Regions from separate parts of the Micromonospora sp. MGP-C2 genome, predicted to be linked through region 2. Evidence: predicted binding sites of a transcription regulator. Region 2 holds the regulator's gene; each other region holds the start of a gene.
What was found. The regulator HrcA, encoded in region 2, represses chaperone genes, less so after heat shock. The targets are predictions, from matches to a motif close to GGTTNGCACNCTCNNNNNGAGNGTGCNAACC.
Positions count from the first base shown of each region.

Region 1: a site for HrcA is predicted at 1,357-1,387, ahead of groES (co-chaperone GroES). Genes of this name have one in related genera too.
Region 3: a site for HrcA is predicted at 588-618, ahead of groL (chaperonin GroEL). Genes of this name have one in related genera too.

Region 1 is NZ_JBYMEN010000002.1:3,409,503-3,411,769, forward strand. Features, by position in the region: gene groL (chaperonin GroEL) at 1-838, opposite strand, end outside; gene groES (co-chaperone GroES) at 909-1,223, opposite strand; gene AC3CF1_RS15355 (THUMP-like domain-containing protein) at 1,483-2,267, shown strand, end outside.
Region 2 is NZ_JBYMEN010000002.1:2,801,323-2,803,589, reverse strand. Features, by position in the region: gene AC3CF1_RS12450 (DUF4870 domain-containing protein) at 1-497, opposite strand, end outside; gene hrcA (heat-inducible transcriptional repressor HrcA) at 723-1,745, shown strand; gene dnaJ (molecular chaperone DnaJ) at 1,821-2,267, shown strand, end outside.
Region 3 is NZ_JBYMEN010000002.1:3,750,727-3,752,993, reverse strand. Features, by position in the region: gene AC3CF1_RS17095 (hypothetical protein) at 1-540, shown strand, start outside; gene groL (chaperonin GroEL) at 813-2,267, shown strand, end outside.

The sequences.
Region 1 (2,267 bases), 610 kb from region 2:
CGAAGCCCGGGGCCTTGACCGCGCAGACCTTGAGGGTCTTGCGCAGCGAGTTGACCACCAGGGTGGAGAGCGCCTGGCCGTCCACGTCCTCGGCGATGATCAGCAGGGGCTTGCTGTTCTGCAGGATCTTCTCCAGCAGCGGCAGCAGCTCTTCGATCGCCGAGATCTTCTGGGTGGTGACCAGGATGTACGCGTCCTCAAGGACGGACTCCTGGCTCTCCAGGTCGGTGACGAAGTTCGGCGAGATGAAGCCCTTGTCGAACTGGAGACCCTCGGTCACGTCCAGTTCGGTGGTGAGCATGGAGCCTTCCTCGACGGTGATGACACCGTCGCGGCCGACCCGCTCCATCGCCTCGGCGATCAGGTCGCCGATCGTGGCGTCCTGCGCGGAGATCGTCGCCACGTTCGCGATCGACTCCTTGCTGGTGACCTCGGCGGCACGGCCGAGCAGCGCCTCGGAGACCTTGGCGGCCGCCGCGTCGATGCCCCGCTTGAGGCCGGCCGGGTTGGTCCCGGCGGTCACGTTGCGCAGACCCTCGCGAACCATCGCCTGGGCCAGCACGGTCGCGGTGGTGGTCCCGTCGCCGGCGACGTCGTTGGTCTTGGTCGCCACCTCCTTGACCAGCTGCGCGCCAAGGTTCTCGTACGGGTTGGTGAGCTCGATCTCCTTGGCGATGGTCACACCATCGTTGGTGATCGTCGGCGCACCGAATTTCTTGTCCAGGACGACGTTGCGCCCGCGCGGGCCGAGGGTGACCTTGACCACGTCCGCGAGGGCGTTGACACCGTGCTCCAGCAGGTGCCGGGCGTCGTCCGAGAAGCTCAGGATCTTCGCCATTTATGTCCCTTCGAAGCGCCATTGCCCCGGCCCGGCGAGCCGGACCGGGGCAGTGGCACTGATCGGTTGCTTACTTCTCGATGACCGCGAGGACGTCGCGGGCGGAGAGCACCAGGTACTCCTCGCCGGCGTACTTGACCTCGGTGCCGCCGTACTTCGAGTAGAGGACGGTGTCGCCGACCTGCACGTCAACCGGAACCCGGTTGCCGTTGTCGTCGACGCGGCCCGGGCCGACAGCGAGGACAGTGCCCTCCTGCGGCTTCTCCTTGGCGGTGTCGGGGATCACGATGCCCGACGCCGTGGTGGTCTCAGCCTCGTTCGCCTGGACCACGATGCGGTCCTCGAGCGGCTTGATCGCAACCTTGGTCGCGGTAGTCACGGGCATACCCTCCTGGGGTACTGGTTTCGTTGCTGGCCGGCGGGGCCGACCAGCGTCAATCTGCCTCATGCCACCGGGCGGGGCCGTCGTCGCGGGTGCCGGTCCGCCTGGCGTGCGCCCCCGGGTCGTGAGACCCGGAAGCTGGCACCCTCAGGGTGAGAGTGCTAATCGCAGGTTATTCCGTGGCTAGCACTCCGTCAAGGAGAGTGCCAGCGAGTCGCGCCCCGCCAGCCCGGATTTCCGGGTCTACCCGGACAATGACCGGGTGGATCTCGATCAGCTGGCGGCGCTGCGTACCCCCGAGGGGTCGGCCGCACTCACGGCTGCGGCCGGGCTGGCCGGCGGTGATCCACTGGCCGCGGCGTCGGCCCTGCGCGCGGCCGGGGTGCCGCCGACGCTGGCCGCGGCCGCGCTCACCCAGGCTGAGCTGCGCCACCGGGCGGTCGGCAAGTTCGGCCCGGCAGCCGCTGGGATGTTCCTCACCCGCCCGGGCCTGGAGCAGGCCACCCGCCGGGTGGTCGCCGACCGGCGGGCCGCCCGGCTCCACGCGGCCGGCGTGCGCACCCTGGCCGACCTCGGATGCGGCCTCGGCGCCGACGCGCTGGCCGCCGCCCGCGCCGGCATCCGGGTGTACGGGGTGGAGGCCGACCCGGTGACCGCCGCGATGGCCGCCGCCAACGCTGAGGCGGCCGGGCTGGCCGACCTGTTCACTGTCGAGTGCGGGGATGCGACAGCGTTCGACGTCTCCCGGGTCGACGGGGTCTTCTGCGACCCGGCCCGCCGCACCACCGGCACCGGGCGACGGATCTTCGACCCGCGCGCCTACTCGCCACCGTGGGACTTCGTGACCGGGCTGGCCGAGCGGGTGCCGCGCACCGTGGTGAAGGTGGCGCCGGGCCTGGACCACGCGCTCATTCCGGCCGGGGCGGAGGCCGAGTGGGTCGGTGTCGACGGCGACCTGGTCGAGGCCGCGCTCTGGTGTGGTGACCTGGCGGAGGTGCCCCGCCGCGCCACCCTCTACCGCCAGCGGGGCGTCGAGACTCGCCGCCA
Region 2 (2,267 bases):
GCGCCGACCCCGATGAAGCCGATCAGGATGCAGGTCAACACCCAGCCGACCAGGCCGACGATCGACCAGATGAGCTGGAAGTTGAGCGCCGCCACGGCGTGTGCCCGCACCGTCGGGGACTGGCTGCCACGTGCCAGCATCGCCACCAGCGGGGCGATCCAGCCGAGCACACCGCCGCTGACGATCATGCCGACGGCGCCGCCGAAGTGGGCGACCAGCGCCCAGGTCTTGTCCTCGTTGTTGGCGAAGCCGCCAGGGCCGCCGTAGGCGCCGCCGGTCGGGTAGCCGCCACCGGGCGGGGGATAGCCGCCGGGCGGGGGATAGCCACCCGCCGGAGGGTAGCCACCTGACGGCGGTTGGTCACCGGTGGGCGGCGGATAGCCACCGGGCGGGGGATAGCTGCCCGGGCCGGGTGCCCCGGACAGTGGTGCGGTGGGCGGCTCCGGCGGGTAGTTACCGGGGTCACCCGCGCCGGGAGGGCGAGGAGGTTCAGTCATGGATGCCACCGTAGGGGCACGTGGCAACGCGGCACCAGCGCGACACCGCCCGGCGGTGAGGGTCGATCGGCCCGGCGGGGTGGCGCGGGCCGCACCGACGGACAGCCGTTGATCATCGCGCTGGCGGGCACGCCGACGTAGACTGGCACTCGTTACAGTCGAGTGCCAGGACGGCCCGGCCGGCCGAGGACGCCGGCGGCCGACGTGCGACAGGAGGTGCGGAGGATGGGTCTCGACGACCGGAAACTCGCCGTGCTCCGCGCCATCGTCGAAGACTACGTCTCCACCCAGGAGCCGGTCGGCAGTAAGGCGCTGGTCGAGCGGCACCAGCTCGGGGTCTCCCCGGCCACGGTCCGCAACGACATGGCCGTGCTGGAGGAGGAGGGCTACATCCGGCAGCCGCACACCAGTGCCGGCCGGGTGCCCACCGACCGCGGCTACCGACTCTTCGTCGACAGGTTGTCCCGGGTCAAGCCGCTCAGCCCGGCCGAACGCCGGGCCATCGAGCGCTTCCTGGTCGGCGCGGTCGACCTCGACGACGTGGTGCACCGCACCGTGCGCCTGCTCGCCCAGCTCACCCGGCAGGTCGCCGTCGTGCAGTACCCGAGCCTGGCCCGCTCCTCGGTGCGTCACCTGGAGCTGGTGCCGATCTCCACCACCCGACTGATGGTCGTCATGATCGCGGACACCGGGCGGGTGGAGCAGCGTCTGGTGGAGCTGCCCGGTCCGGTGCCCGCCGACGACGTCACCGACCTGCGCCGACTGGTCAACGAGAAGCTCGCCGGCGCCCGGCTGTCCGACACGCCGCCGCTGGTGCAGGCGCTGGTCGAGGAGTCGTCGCCCAAGCTGCGTCCGGCCATGACCACGCTCGCCACTGTGCTGCTGGAGACCCTGGTCGAGCGGCACGAGGAACGCATCGCCCTGGCCGGCACCGCCAACCTCACCCGGGGTGGCCTGCTCGACTTCCAGGGTTCCCTGCGACCGATCCTCGAGGCGTTGGAGGAGGAGGTCGTGCTGCTCAAGCTCATCGGCGAGACCGAGCCGAGCACGACCCGGGTGCTGATCGGCGACGAGAACGAGTTCGACAACCTGCGGGCCGCCTCCGTGGTCAGCACCGGCTACGGCCCGGGCGCCACGATCGTCGGCGGCCTGGGGGTGCTGGGGCCCACGCGGATGGACTACCCCGGCAACATCGCCACGGTTCGCGCCGTGGCACGCTACGTGGGCGAGTTGCTGGCCCAGAACTGATTGGTCAGGGCCGATGCGGCCGGCTGCGGCCGCCGACCGGCACAACGCGAGACGAACATGAGGACACGGAACGCAGTGGCCAGGGACTACTACGGCATTCTCGGTGTGAGCCGGGAAGCCTCCGATGACGAGATCAAGCGCGCCTACCGCAAGCTGGCGCGCCAGTTCCACCCGGACGTCAATCCGGACCCGGAGGCTCAGGAGAAGTTCAAGGACATCAACGCCGCGTACGAGGTCCTCTCGGACGACCGGAAGCGGCAGATCGTCGACCTGGGTGGCGACCCGCTCGCCCCGGGCGGCGGCGGTGCCGGAGGCCCCGGAGGTCCCGGTGGTGCCGGCCCGTTCGTCGGTTTCCAGGACATCATGGACGCGTTCTTCGGCGGTGCCGCGGGCGGTGCCCGTGGTCCGCGTCCGCGTACCCGGCCGGGCGCCGACGCGATCCTGCGCCTCGAACTGGACCTGCACGAGACGGCGTTCGGCGTCGAGGCCCCGATCACCGTCGACACCGCAGTGCTGTGCACC
Region 3 (2,267 bases), 950 kb from region 2:
GCTGCCGGCAGTTGGGTGATCACCCAGCAGGCGGCCGGTCAGCCGGGCAGCCTGGATTCCGCGCTGCGCTACGGCATCCGTCGGGCACTCGGGCTGTGGGGGTGGACCCTGCTGATCAGCCTGCTCGTCGGCATCGGTGCCTGCTTCTGCGTCCTGCCCGGCATCTACCTGGCGTTCGCGCTGAGCATGGCCGGCCCGGTCTACCTCTTCGAGCGCCACAACCCGATCGGCCGGTCGTTCCGGATGTTCCACGACCGGCTCGGCCTGCTGCTCGGTCGGGTGGCCCTGGTTGCCCTGGCGGTGATCGTCGGCACCGTGATCCCCGGCGCGCTGGAGGGCGTTGGCACCTCGGCGTTCGGTACGGATCCCTTCGCGTCCCCGGACAGCGCGGTCGGGGCGGTGGTGGTGATCGGGATCACCGCGGTGCTGGCCCTGCCGGCCCACCTCTCCCAGATGATCGGTCTGCTGGTCACGTACGCCGAGCAGCGCGCTCATGAGGCGCCGGTGAACACTCCCGGACTGGCCGCGGAACTCGGCTGAGCGGCCCCATCGTGCTTGCACTCGGCAGGGGAGAGTGCTAAACAAGTCATTGGCACTCGCATACCGTGAGTGCCAACGGTCGGGACGGTGGGGCCAGGTTGTGCCGGTGTGGAGACACCGGGGCAGCACATGGCCGGTCGTCGCGGGCTATCCGGCCCGGCCGAAGGACGTCGTCGTCGCCAGGTGGCGACGTCCCTAGGTGCGCACACCAGGCGGCCCATCCGGGGCACACATCTCGGGTGGCCCGTGAGTGTCCAGGAGGACAACGCCGTATGGCCAAGATGATCGCTTTCGACGAAGAGGCTCGCCGCGGCCTCGAGCGGGGCATGAACCAGCTCGCCGACGCCGTAAAGGTGACCCTCGGCCCGAAGGGCCGCAACGTCGTGCTCGAGAAGAAGTGGGGTGCCCCCACCATCACCAACGATGGTGTGAGCATCGCCAAGGAGATCGAGCTCGAGGACCCGTACGAGAAGATCGGCGCTGAGCTGGTCAAGGAGGTCGCCAAGAAGACCGACGACGTTGCCGGTGACGGCACGACGACGGCGACCGTCCTGGCCCAGGCCCTGGTTCGCGAGGGCCTGCGCAACGTGGCCGCTGGCGCCAACCCGATGGCCCTGAAGCGGGGCATCGAGGCCGCGGTCGCGAGCGTCTCGGAGGAGCTGTCCAAGCTCGCCAAGGACGTCGAGACCAAGGAGCAGATCGCCTCCACCGCCTCCATCTCCGCTGGCGACAGCACCGTCGGCGAGATCATCGCCGAGGCGATGGACAAGGTCGGCAAGGAAGGCGTCATCACCGTCGAGGAGAGCAACACCTTCGGGCTGGAGCTGGAGCTCACCGAGGGTATGCGCTTCGACAAGGGCTACATCTCGGCCTACTTCATGACCGACCCGGAGCGTATGGAGGCCGTCTTCGACGACCCGTACATCCTGATCGCCAACAGCAAGATCTCGTCGGTGAAGGACCTGCTCCCGATCCTGGAGAAGGTCATGCAGTCGGGCAAGCCGCTGCTGATCATCGCCGAGGACCTGGAGGGCGAGGCCCTCGCCACCCTGGTGGTCAACAAGGTCCGTGGCACCTTCAAGTCGGTCGCCGTCAAGGCGCCGGGCTTCGGTGACCGCCGCAAGGCCATGCTGACCGACATCGCCATCCTCGCCGGTGGCCAGGTCATCAGCGAGGAGGTCGGCCTCAAGCTCGACGCCGCCAGCCTCGACATGCTGGGCCGCGCCCGCAAGGTCGTGGTGACCAAGGACGAGACCACCATCGTCGACGGTGCCGGTGACGCCGAGCAGATCCAGGGCCGGGTCAACCAGATCCGGGCCGAGATCGACAAGAGCGACTCCGACTACGACCGCGAGAAGCTGCAGGAGCGGCTGGCCAAGCTGGCCGGCGGCGTTGCGGTCATCAAGGTCGGCGCGGCCACCGAGGTCGAGCTCAAGGAGCGCAAGCACCGCATCGAGGACGCCGTTCGCAACGCGAAGGCCGCCGTCGAGGAGGGCATCGTCCCGGGTGGTGGCGTCGCGCTGGTCCAGGCCGGCAAGACCGCCTTCGACAAGCTCGACCTGGTCGGCGACGAGGCGACCGGTGCGAACATCGTCAAGGTCGCGCTGGACGCCCCGCTGCGGCAGATCGCCGTCAACGCCGGCCTTGAGGGCGGCGTCGTGGTGGAGAAGGTCCGTAACCTCGAAGCGGGTCACGGCCTCAACGCCGCCAACGGCGAGTACGTCGAC